3 regions of the Metabacillus dongyingensis genome follow, and region 1 is predicted to be linked to each of the others. Evidence: a T-box and tRNA genes for the amino acid it is inferred to sense, from the RefSeq annotation. Region 1 holds a T-box; the other regions hold tRNA genes.
The links. A T-box is a leader RNA that pairs with one kind of tRNA and senses whether it is charged. The one in region 1 lies ahead of argS (arginine--tRNA ligase), so its partner is inferred to be a tRNA-Arg.
Positions count from the first base shown of each region.

Region 2: it has a tRNA-Arg gene. The T-box ahead of argS (arginine--tRNA ligase) is inferred to sense a tRNA for this amino acid. The anticodon was not compared.
Region 3: it has a tRNA-Arg gene. The T-box ahead of argS (arginine--tRNA ligase) is inferred to sense a tRNA for this amino acid. The anticodon was not compared.

Region 1 is NZ_CP082944.1:2,825,852-2,829,133, forward strand. Features, by position in the region: gene K8L98_RS13990 (superoxide dismutase family protein) at 1-13, opposite strand, end outside; gene argS (arginine--tRNA ligase) at 89-1,753, opposite strand; T-box leader at 1,801-2,018, opposite strand; gene K8L98_RS14000 (DUF3298 and DUF4163 domain-containing protein) at 2,072-2,674, opposite strand; gene K8L98_RS14005 (C40 family peptidase) at 2,785-3,282, opposite strand, start outside.
Region 2 is NZ_CP082944.1:3,760,608-3,763,889, reverse strand. Features, by position in the region: gene rph (ribonuclease PH) at 1-623, shown strand, start outside; gene K8L98_RS18710 (XTP/dITP diphosphatase) at 630-1,217, shown strand; gene K8L98_RS18705 (metallophosphoesterase family protein) at 1,236-1,754, shown strand; tRNA gene K8L98_RS18700 (tRNA-Arg) at 1,874-1,949, shown strand; gene ilvE (branched-chain-amino-acid transaminase) at 2,471-3,282, shown strand, end outside.
Region 3 is NZ_CP082944.1:4,575,167-4,578,448, forward strand. Features, by position in the region: gene rpoN (RNA polymerase factor sigma-54) at 1-153, opposite strand, end outside; gene yvfG (protein YvfG) at 232-447, shown strand; gene K8L98_RS22690 (peptidoglycan-binding domain-containing protein) at 684-1,211, opposite strand; partial or broken gene K8L98_RS22695 (peptidoglycan recognition protein family protein) at 1,191-1,706, opposite strand; tRNA gene K8L98_RS22700 (tRNA-Arg) at 1,994-2,069, opposite strand; gene clpP (ATP-dependent Clp endopeptidase proteolytic subunit ClpP) at 2,758-3,282, shown strand, end outside.

The DNA.
Region 1 (3,282 bases):
TTTTTCTGATCATTACCAATCCCTCCATCTTAAAATTCTTTAGCATGATAGCCATAATAGGAGAATTTTAAAACGGAGGATACAAACGCTACATTTTTTCAGGAGCCTTGATTCCAAGGATGCTCAGCCCGTCTTTCAGAACATCTCTTACTGATTGAACAAGCAGAAGTCTGGACGTGAGGGATTGATTTCCTTCCAGGATTTTCACTTTAGCATAATAAGAATTAAACACCCTGGATACATGCAGTAAATATTTTGCAAGAATGGATGGGTCATACTTCTCAAATGAAGATTGAATGACTTGCCCGTACTGAACAAGCAATTTTTGCACTTCCCAGCTATGCTCATCTGTTAATGCTCTTGTTTTCTCTGACTTGATCCCGCTGCCTTTTCTTAATAAAGAGCAGGCTCTTGCATGTGTATACTGCACATATGGACCTGTCTCCCCTTCAAACTTAAGCATTTCATCCAATGAAAATTCAATATTAGTCGTACGGTCATTTTTGAGATCATGAAAAATAATCGCTCCAACTCCTACCGCACTTGCAACTTCATCTTTGTTTTCAAGCTCAGGATTTTTCATTTCAATATTTGCTTTTGCAGCAGATATCGTTTCTTTTATTACTTTTTCTAAAAGAACGATTTTGCCTTTCCTTGTAGACATTTTCTTTCCATCCTTCAAAATGAATCCAAATGGAATATGATGAATATCTTTATGCCAGCTGAAGCCCATTTTCTCTACAACAGCAAAAACCTGTTTAAAATGCATCGATTGTTCCATCCCCACTACATATAGTGACTTATTAAACTTGTATGTTTCCTTTCTGTAGAAGGCGGCAGCCAAATCTCTTGTTGCATAAAGGGTCGCTCCATCACTTTTTCGGATCAGGCATGGCGGCAGATTCACATTATCCAAAGGAACTACCATTGCACCTTCAGAATGTTTAAGCAGCCCTCTTTCCTCAAGCAAATCAGAGATATGCGATAACTGATCATTGTAGAATGCTTCGCCATTATACGCATCAAATTGAACGCCCAATAGTTTATAAACCCTCTGAAAGTCCTCCAGTGATACTTCTCTGAACCATTTCCACAGTTTTAATGCGTCTGTGTCTCCATCCTCCAGACGTTTAAACCAGCTTCTTCCCTCTTCAATTAAGTCAGAAAAAACGGCAGCTTCTTCATGAAACTTTACATAAAGTCTAAAAAGCTCCTGTATCGGATTCTCTTTGACGGATTCTTCATTTCCCCATCTTTTATAAGCTGCAATCAGCTTGCCGAATTGTGTGCCCCAGTCTCCAATATGATTGATTCTGATTACGTTATAGCCGCATCTCTCTCCAAGATTGGCAATTGCCTGGCCGATGACCGTTGAGCGAAGGTGTCCCATCGAGAAAGGCTTCGCAATATTAGGAGATGAAAAGTCAATGGTCATTACTTTTGTTTTTTCTGCGCTCTGAAATGGTCCTATTGTCTGCAGACATTCCCTGCTTACAATCTCCCGGTTAAGGCGGAAGTTAATGTAGGGTCCAGCAGCAGCTGCCTGTGTAATAAACTCATCATGAAACTTCCCTTCAAGCTCCAATGCAATTTGATGAGGATTTTTTTTATAGACGGCAGCAAGAACGAAACAAGGAAAGCTGTAATCTCCAAATTGTTTTGCTTTTGGAATCTCAATGACATCCATTATCTCATCAAAGGTAAGATCGTTTTTTAAAGTTCTATAAATAATCGCCCCAAGTCTCTTTTTCATAATTCGTCCTCCTATAAATAAAATAAAAATGCCCGTCTCTTTTCTATAAAAGAGACGGGCATTTTCCCGCGGTACCACTCTGATTGTTCATTTCTGAACCACTCGAAGCGTTTTAACGGCCAGCCGACCGGCATGCCCTACTATCCAAGTTCAGGCAGGCTCCTAGGAAGTGCGTTTCATCATTCCGTTCATTTTAGGCTTTCACCTTCCCTAAATCGCTGATTCAAGAACTGGATATGATTACTCTCTTCCTCATGGGATTTTTTTCTATTAAGGGTTATTATATGCGAATCTTTGAGGAATGCAAGATATTTTTATCTATCCATATAATCTGGGAAGAGGACCATCTGGATCGATGATATCCTGCAGGTCATAAATGGAGATGGGAAAGTACAGAAACCCATAAGCATAAGCTGCAATTTCATAGAGCTGAAAATAGATAACAAGCGATTTATCAGCTAAATAAAAATCCTGATCCGGGCGAATTGATTTAAAGGGAGGATCGAGTAATGTAATCTCTCGTTCTTTAAGCTGCTCACTAATAATGGAAGATAATCGTTCTTTATAGTTGCTGTCTATTTTAAAAAGATCCTGAAGCTTATACTTCCTGCCTGTCTGGGTATCGTATGTCAGCCCTTTTAGAAAAGACATGCCATGAGCGCCTCCGCTGTACACATAATTCAGCAGCGTTAAGCTTAACAAGTCCCGCTCATTCGTCTTAAGTTCATAGGTGCCCTGCATGTCGGTTTGCACTCCCCCGTCATACCCTCCAAAACGAATCTGATTCTGAACGTTATTTAGGATGTCCGTATTGATTTTTTGCAGACTCAATACATGCGGACCTGTTATTGATGGATATAATATCGTAAGCTTTTTCCCTGCTATCTTATGAGTCATGACACCTGCAGGCAATGCCGTCATCCACTTCGCCTCCTGTTTTTTTTTATTTCCATCATATGAATGGATTTGTTCATTCATCCTTTTGGAAGGCAGTTTGTTCCTCGCCAAAAAAAAGAAGCCCTGATGGCTTCTTACTTTAAATATCGTTTTGCTCCAAGGTATCTTGCTTTCCAGTAGGAATTATCCAATTTAGAGATGGTCACACCTGATGAACTTGCATGAATAAATTCTCCATTACCAAGATAAATTCCCATATGAGACGGGCCTGCCTTGTATGTAGTGAAATAAACGAAGTCACCTTTTTGCGGAGAGCTGACCGGCGTCATGATGTCCCAATATCCAGCAGTGCTGAGACGGGAAACAGACGTCACTTTGTTCAGTACATAATACATGAATCCGCTGCAGTCAAATCCAGAAGGAGTATTTCCAGCCCATCTGTAAGGCACTCCAATATGTTTCTTGGCTTCAGCAATCATCGTGTCAATTTTACTGTTTGCAGATGGCTTTGTATCTTCCACCTTACTAGGCGGTGCAGCGCTTGAGCCTTTCACTTTAAGGGTCTGGCCAGCGTAAATCACATCCGATTTGAGATTGTTCATCGCTTTTAACTCTGCGACGGTTAGTTCGAA
Region 2 (3,282 bases), 930 kb from region 1:
GCGTGCCGCCATTTATGCGGGGAGAAGGTAAAGGATGGATCACAGCGGAATATTCAATGCTGCCGCGTGCTACCGAACAGCGGACGATCAGAGAATCGTCCAAAGGTAAAATTACTGGCCGGACAATGGAAATTCAGCGCTTGATCGGACGAGCTCTGCGTGCGGTTGTTGATCTTGAAAAGTTAGGGGAACGAACAATCTGGATTGATTGTGATGTGATCCAGGCAGATGGCGGGACCCGAACAGCTTCCATCACCGGAGCTTTTGTCGCTATGACATTAGCACTTGGAAAGCTGATGTCCCAAAAGAAATTAAGCACGCTGCCAATCACGGATTTCCTGGCTGCGACATCAGTCGGAATGGATTCAAAGCTTGGAGAGATCTTAGATTTAAACTATATTGAGGATTCATCAGCAGAAGTGGATATGAATGTCATCATGACGTCTTCAGGAAAATTCGTTGAGCTTCAGGGAACTGGAGAAGAAGCGACTTTTTCAAGAGAAGAACTGAATGAATTGCTTGATTTAGCTGAAAAAGGAATAAACTCGTTAATTTCTATTCAAATGGAGGCCCTTGGAGATTTAGCTCTAAAAATCATCGATCAAAAAGATGGAAAGGGATGAATCATTATGAAGGAAGTTATTATTGCAACGAAAAATGCAGGCAAATTAATTGAATTTCAATCAATCTTATCTCAGTATGATCTAAAGGCCATTTCATTACTGGACCTTGAAGATTCGCCAGAAGTTGAAGAAACTGGTTCAACGTTTGAAGAAAATGCCGTTTTAAAAGCGGAGGCTATTTCAAAACTTTACGGAAAAATGGCCATTGCGGATGATTCCGGACTATCAGTAGATTATCTTGGCGGTGAACCTGGGGTTTATTCAGCACGCTATGCAGGAGCTGAGAAAAGTGATGCAGCCAATATCGAAAAAGTGCTGCTGAAGCTGAAGGGTGTTTCAAAGGAAGAACGGAATGCAAGATTCCGGTGCGCTCTGGCACTCTCTGAACCTGGCCGTGAAACCGTCACAGTAGAAGGTTCAGTTGAGGGCTATATTACAGAGGAGCCTGTTGGCGGGAATGGATTCGGATACGATCCCATTTTCTTAGTGAAAGATAAAGCAAAAACGATGGCGCAATTAACAAAGGAAGAGAAAAATAAAATCAGCCATCGCGCAGTTGCGCTGCAAAAGCTTGCAAAATTGCTTAATGCCTGACGATGGGGAGTTTTAAACGTGAAAGTTTTAATAATCAGTGACAGCCATGGCTTAACGGATGAGCTTCAGGAGATCAGAAAACGCCATGAAGGGGAAACAGAAGCGATGTTTCATTGCGGGGATTCTGAACTTGAGGCAGATCATCCTGCCATGCAGGGGTATGCTTCTGTACGCGGAAACTGTGATTTAGAAGCAAGGTTTGCAAATGAAGTCATTGAAGATGTGGAAGGATATCGATTTTTTGTTGCTCATGGTCATATGCACAATGTAAAGTCGACACTTATGAATTTGAAGTACAGTGCTGCTGTGCATGGCGCGAAGATTGTCTGCTTTGGTCACTCGCATATGGCGGGAGCGGAATATGTCGATGATATCCTCTTTATTAACCCTGGCAGCATTAGACTTCCGCGGATGCGAACTGAAAAAACATATGTTATATTAGAAATACAAAATCATTCTGCACAAGTTACCTTTTTTGAGTTGGACGGATCTCCTGTACCCGGCCTCTCACAAAGGTTTGAGCTGGCTTTATCATGAAAGAGGGATATTTTTCCCTCTTTCATAAAATTTTAGAAAAAGTTATTGACTTTTTATCTAATGGATCATATAATAAAAAATGTCGCTGATACATAATCAACGATGTTAACAAAAAACATGTCCCAGTAGCTCAGTGGATAGAGCAACGGCCTTCTAAGCCGTTGGTCGGGAGTTCGAATCTCTCCTGGGACGCCATACTTTATACATACAACTTCTTTCGGGTTTATCGAAAGAAGTTTTTTGTTGATTTTAAAAACCTAATCGCTCAGGAAAAAGTTTGTAATATTCTGGCAGGCTGAAAATCGCTTTTTAAATCCTTTTTTTTCTAACAAATTTCATTCTGATATGATAAAAAATCCTATAAAAAATAAGTTCAAAAATTTTTTTCTCCCCTATTTACCCCTTATAAAATCAGCCAAAACCTTGTAAGACAATCTCACAGAAAAAAACTTTAAAAAAACTTCAAAAAATTGAATTTCCTTTTATGACAGGCATGTAAGCGTATACAAATTCACAAACAAATCTAAATTATCTAACAATTCGAAAAAAGACTGTTGACACCGCTATTTAATGGGCGTAATATAGGCTCAAATATAAGTTACATGAACATGTGAGGTTCTTAAAAGAGTCCATAACAATCGTTATACGGATTTTTTTTACACACTAGAATTCAACTGATTAACGCGTTTAGACTTTAAAAGAAAGGTGTGCTCTTTATGGGTGACCAATGGATTTTTCTGAATAATGAATTTGTAAAAAAAGAAGATGCGAAAATTTCGGTGTATGATCACGGATTCCTTTACGGAGATGGTATTTTCGAAGGAATCAGAGTATACAGCGGCAACATCTTCAGATTAAATGAGCACATGAAGAGATTGTATGAGTCAGCGAGATCCATATTACTCAACATGCCTTATACGCAAGAGGAAATGACGGATTTAACGGTAAAGACCGTTGAGAAAAACGGTTTAGATGACGCTTATATCAGACTTGTTGTCTCAAGAGGAGTCGGTGATCTTGGGCTTGATCCATATAAATGCAAGCAAGCAAATGTTGTCATTATTGTAGAACCCCTGTCAATCTTCCCTAAACATCTGTATGAAACAGGAATTGATATTGTGACAGTTCCTACAAGGCGGAATAGACCGGACGTCTTAAGTCCTAAAGTAAAATCATTGAACTATCTTAACAACGTGCTTGTAAAAATTGAAGCACATCTCGCAAATGTAAGCGAAGCGCTGATGCTGAATGATCAAGGCTACGTCGCAGAGGGATCTGCTGATAACGTCTTTATCTATAAAAACAAAAGACTTCTTACCCCGCCTGGTTACTTGGGAGCACTCGAAGGAGTCACCCGAAATGTCATCATCGAAATAGCTGAAGAACTTGGCTACGATGTGCGTGAAGAACCTTTCACAAGACATGATGTTTATACAGCGGATGAAGTTTTCCTGACTGGAACTGCCGCTGAAGTCATTGCTGTAGTAAAGGTAGACGGCAGGGAAATTGGTGATGGGCAGCCTGGAGA
Region 3 (3,282 bases), 1.7 Mb from region 1:
TAATTCGATGAGGGGATTTTCCAGGGTAAGGTCCTCTATATAGGAGGCAAGCTCCATAGAGGAGTATTGAAGGAGAGTAATCGCTTGCTTTAACTCTTGAGTCATATTAAGTTTTAATGATTGCTCTTGAAATAAACCGACTTTCATATTCATAGTTCGTTCCCCCTGCTTCTCATTTTACACGAAAACGGTCCATCATTGTATGGAAAGAACTTCAAAGGAGAGATATCAATGAGTGAATTATTTTCAGTGCCCTACTTTGAGCAAAATTTTAAAGAGCACATTAAACAGAATGAAGGTCAAGTTCCGAAGCTTGATGCCATGAACCGTTATTATCGATCTGTCGTATCAGCGCTGGTTCAGGATCAGCTTACAAAAAACTCAGTGGTCTTAAAACGGATTCAGAATTTGGACGAGGCGTACACTACGATTAAATCCGATAAATAATTGAAAAATTTACCTGTTCACAAAAAGCGCGACATGCTTTAAAATAAGAATTGTTGAGTCGTCAAGCACGGCAATATACACTTCTTGTCCAGTGCGGCTTACTGGACTCTTACATATTATTTCTGTTTCCATTCAATCATGCCCCGCCTAGGTTATCTTGGCGGGGCTTTTTTTATCGGATTGGCATTAAAGGTCCCAGTGTCAATATCTGTCTAAATCGTCTAAAAACACTTTTCTTACAGAAATAACCTTCGCCATGTCAGCGGTCCTACAATACCATCAACTTTAAGATTTTGCCTGCGCTGAAAATCCCTTACTGCACGCTCAGTGATTGGTCCATAAATATTGTCTGCCTTTACTCCAAGCTTTCGCTGTATTTCTCCGATATTTGCGCTCTTCATATATGGAGACTTCAATCTGTAAAGAGTACCCGGATACGGTTTTCCACGTCTTGGTTTTGCCCGATTCAGCTTGCTGAAGGTCTCCGGCCCTACGATTCCATCAGCCGTTATTCTCTGATCTCTTTGAAACTCTTTAACCGCAGCTGCTGTCTCCGCACCAAACGTGCCGTCTGCACCGAATCTCGGGAGCGCATATCCCAGTGAGATCAGTTTTTTCTGTAAAAAAGTTACCTCCGGGCCCCGGTTTCCCCTTCGTATAATGGTGACATCTACCACAGTGCCTGTTTCCTGCTTTGGCGGTTCAACTTTAATAGGCGTTCCGCTGCTCCCCCATGCATCATAATAAACACGCACATCACTCATGAATTTTTCCCAAGTCACACCATGTCCACTGAACCAGCTGTCCGGATCCAATCTTCGGCGTGGATCAAGTGTGCTGTGTGCGACTATTTTAGTTGAAGGGTTTAAATTGAACCTGCGGCAAAGGTACGCGTGGTACCATACATACCGGTCATAAGCTTTAATGAATTCTCCAGTGCGGCAGAGCTCAACAGCAATAGCTGCTTCATTTGCATCATAACCGAAGAGCTGATTATCTTCAGGGTTCCGGTAAAGATTATGCCAAGCTTTTTCATTTAATGGGATGATCTCAAGAATTTTATCATCATCTATAAACGCATGAGCAGAAGCACTCGGCTGAGAGTTGTTAAAATAATTAAAGTGATCGTCTGCATCAGCTGAGTTATTTGCCGTTTCGTGAGAGACTATAAATAGAGGTCCAGTCAGCTTTTCCCCTGAACGTGCATTTCCAAGACGGATATAGCGCTGTTCAATTTGATATTTTTGAGAAACACTCAATCTTTATCACTCCTTTTTATAGTAAATGATAGAGAGACGCCTTTTGGAAAGGCGCCTCTCTTGGCTCATTAGTCTATTTTTAAGGAATCTATGAAAGAATCTAGCAATTCAAATAGCAGATGCGTGTGTTCAGCTCCGTTCTGAAAAAGGAGTCTTTGTGCCCGAGCTTGTACTCCGTATAGGCGTCCTGCTATTCTTTGACGGCCGCATAGTAGTTTTATTAGCGTAAATCCAACAAAAAAAGAAAGAGCTGGTTTAATTAAAAAACCAGCTCTTTCTATAAGTGACGCGCTCGAAGGGATTCGAACCCCCGACAGACGTGGTACCGGAAACCACCGCTCTATCCAACTGAGCTACGAGCGCATATAAAAGTTAATTAGTCAGTAGCGTTATTATACGATAAAAACAACCTATGTATCAAGCGGTATTTTTATACTGCAGGCTGAAATGACTAAACTCCTGAAGATAACGGAGGTTTTCAGGATATAAATCTCTGATAATCGAGGAATTATTAGTGATAAAGAACAAAGGAGTACATGGACGATGAAAGGTTACATCATATTCAAATGGTTCCTCTTTCGCCTGTGATTTAGATCAGGGTAACTTTCATTTCTAAGGCAACAATGTGGATCTATACTGCATATAGTACGTTTCTGGATACATCCGAAGAGATTTCAGCGAAAAGTGCTGCACGACTGATCATAAGACGGCAGGGTACCAGACTGGTGAAATAGTGAATGCCTTTTGTCAGCACCGAAAGAAAATATAAAGGATATTTTAAAGAGCCTGCCGAATACATACGTTACAGCCTCCTAAGGAAACACCACTATAGAAGTTCATTATACGCAGAAAAAATGAGGCATGAAACAGCTTTACTCAACTGTTTGAAAGAAAGAATAATTGGGTAACATGTTTACAGTCAGCAACTGCTACATATGTATAAGGTGCAAGAAAAAGCTTTAAAGAACAGCGTTTCGTTTGACCTTTATTGACCATAGTTGTATGATGAGAGTACATAAAATTTACCTTTATTTAAAAGGAGGAAAATACGATGAATTTAATACCTACAGTTATTGAACAAACGAACCGCGGTGAACGTGCATACGATATTTACTCACGTCTTTTAAAAGACCGCATTATTATGCTTGGAAGCGGAATTGACGATAACGTGGCAAACTCAATTGTATCACAGCTTTTGTTCTTAGAAGCTGAAGATCCAGAGAAAGACATCTCAATCTACATTAACAGCCCTGGCGGTTCTATTACAGCCGGTATGGCGATTTACGATACAATGCAGTTTATTAAACCACAAGTATCAACAATCTGCATCGGTATGGCTGCTTCAATGGGAGCATTCCTCCTTGCAGCCGGCGCAAAAGGCAAACGCTATGCCCTTCCAAACAGTGAAGTTATGATTCATCAGCCTCTTGGCGGAGCTCAAGGACAGGCAACTGAAATTGAGATCGCTGCAAAACGCATCTTGTTCTTGCGTGATAAGCTGAATCAAATTCTTGCTGACCGCACTGGCCAGCCAATGGAAGTGATCGCTCGCGATACAGACCGTGACAACTTCATG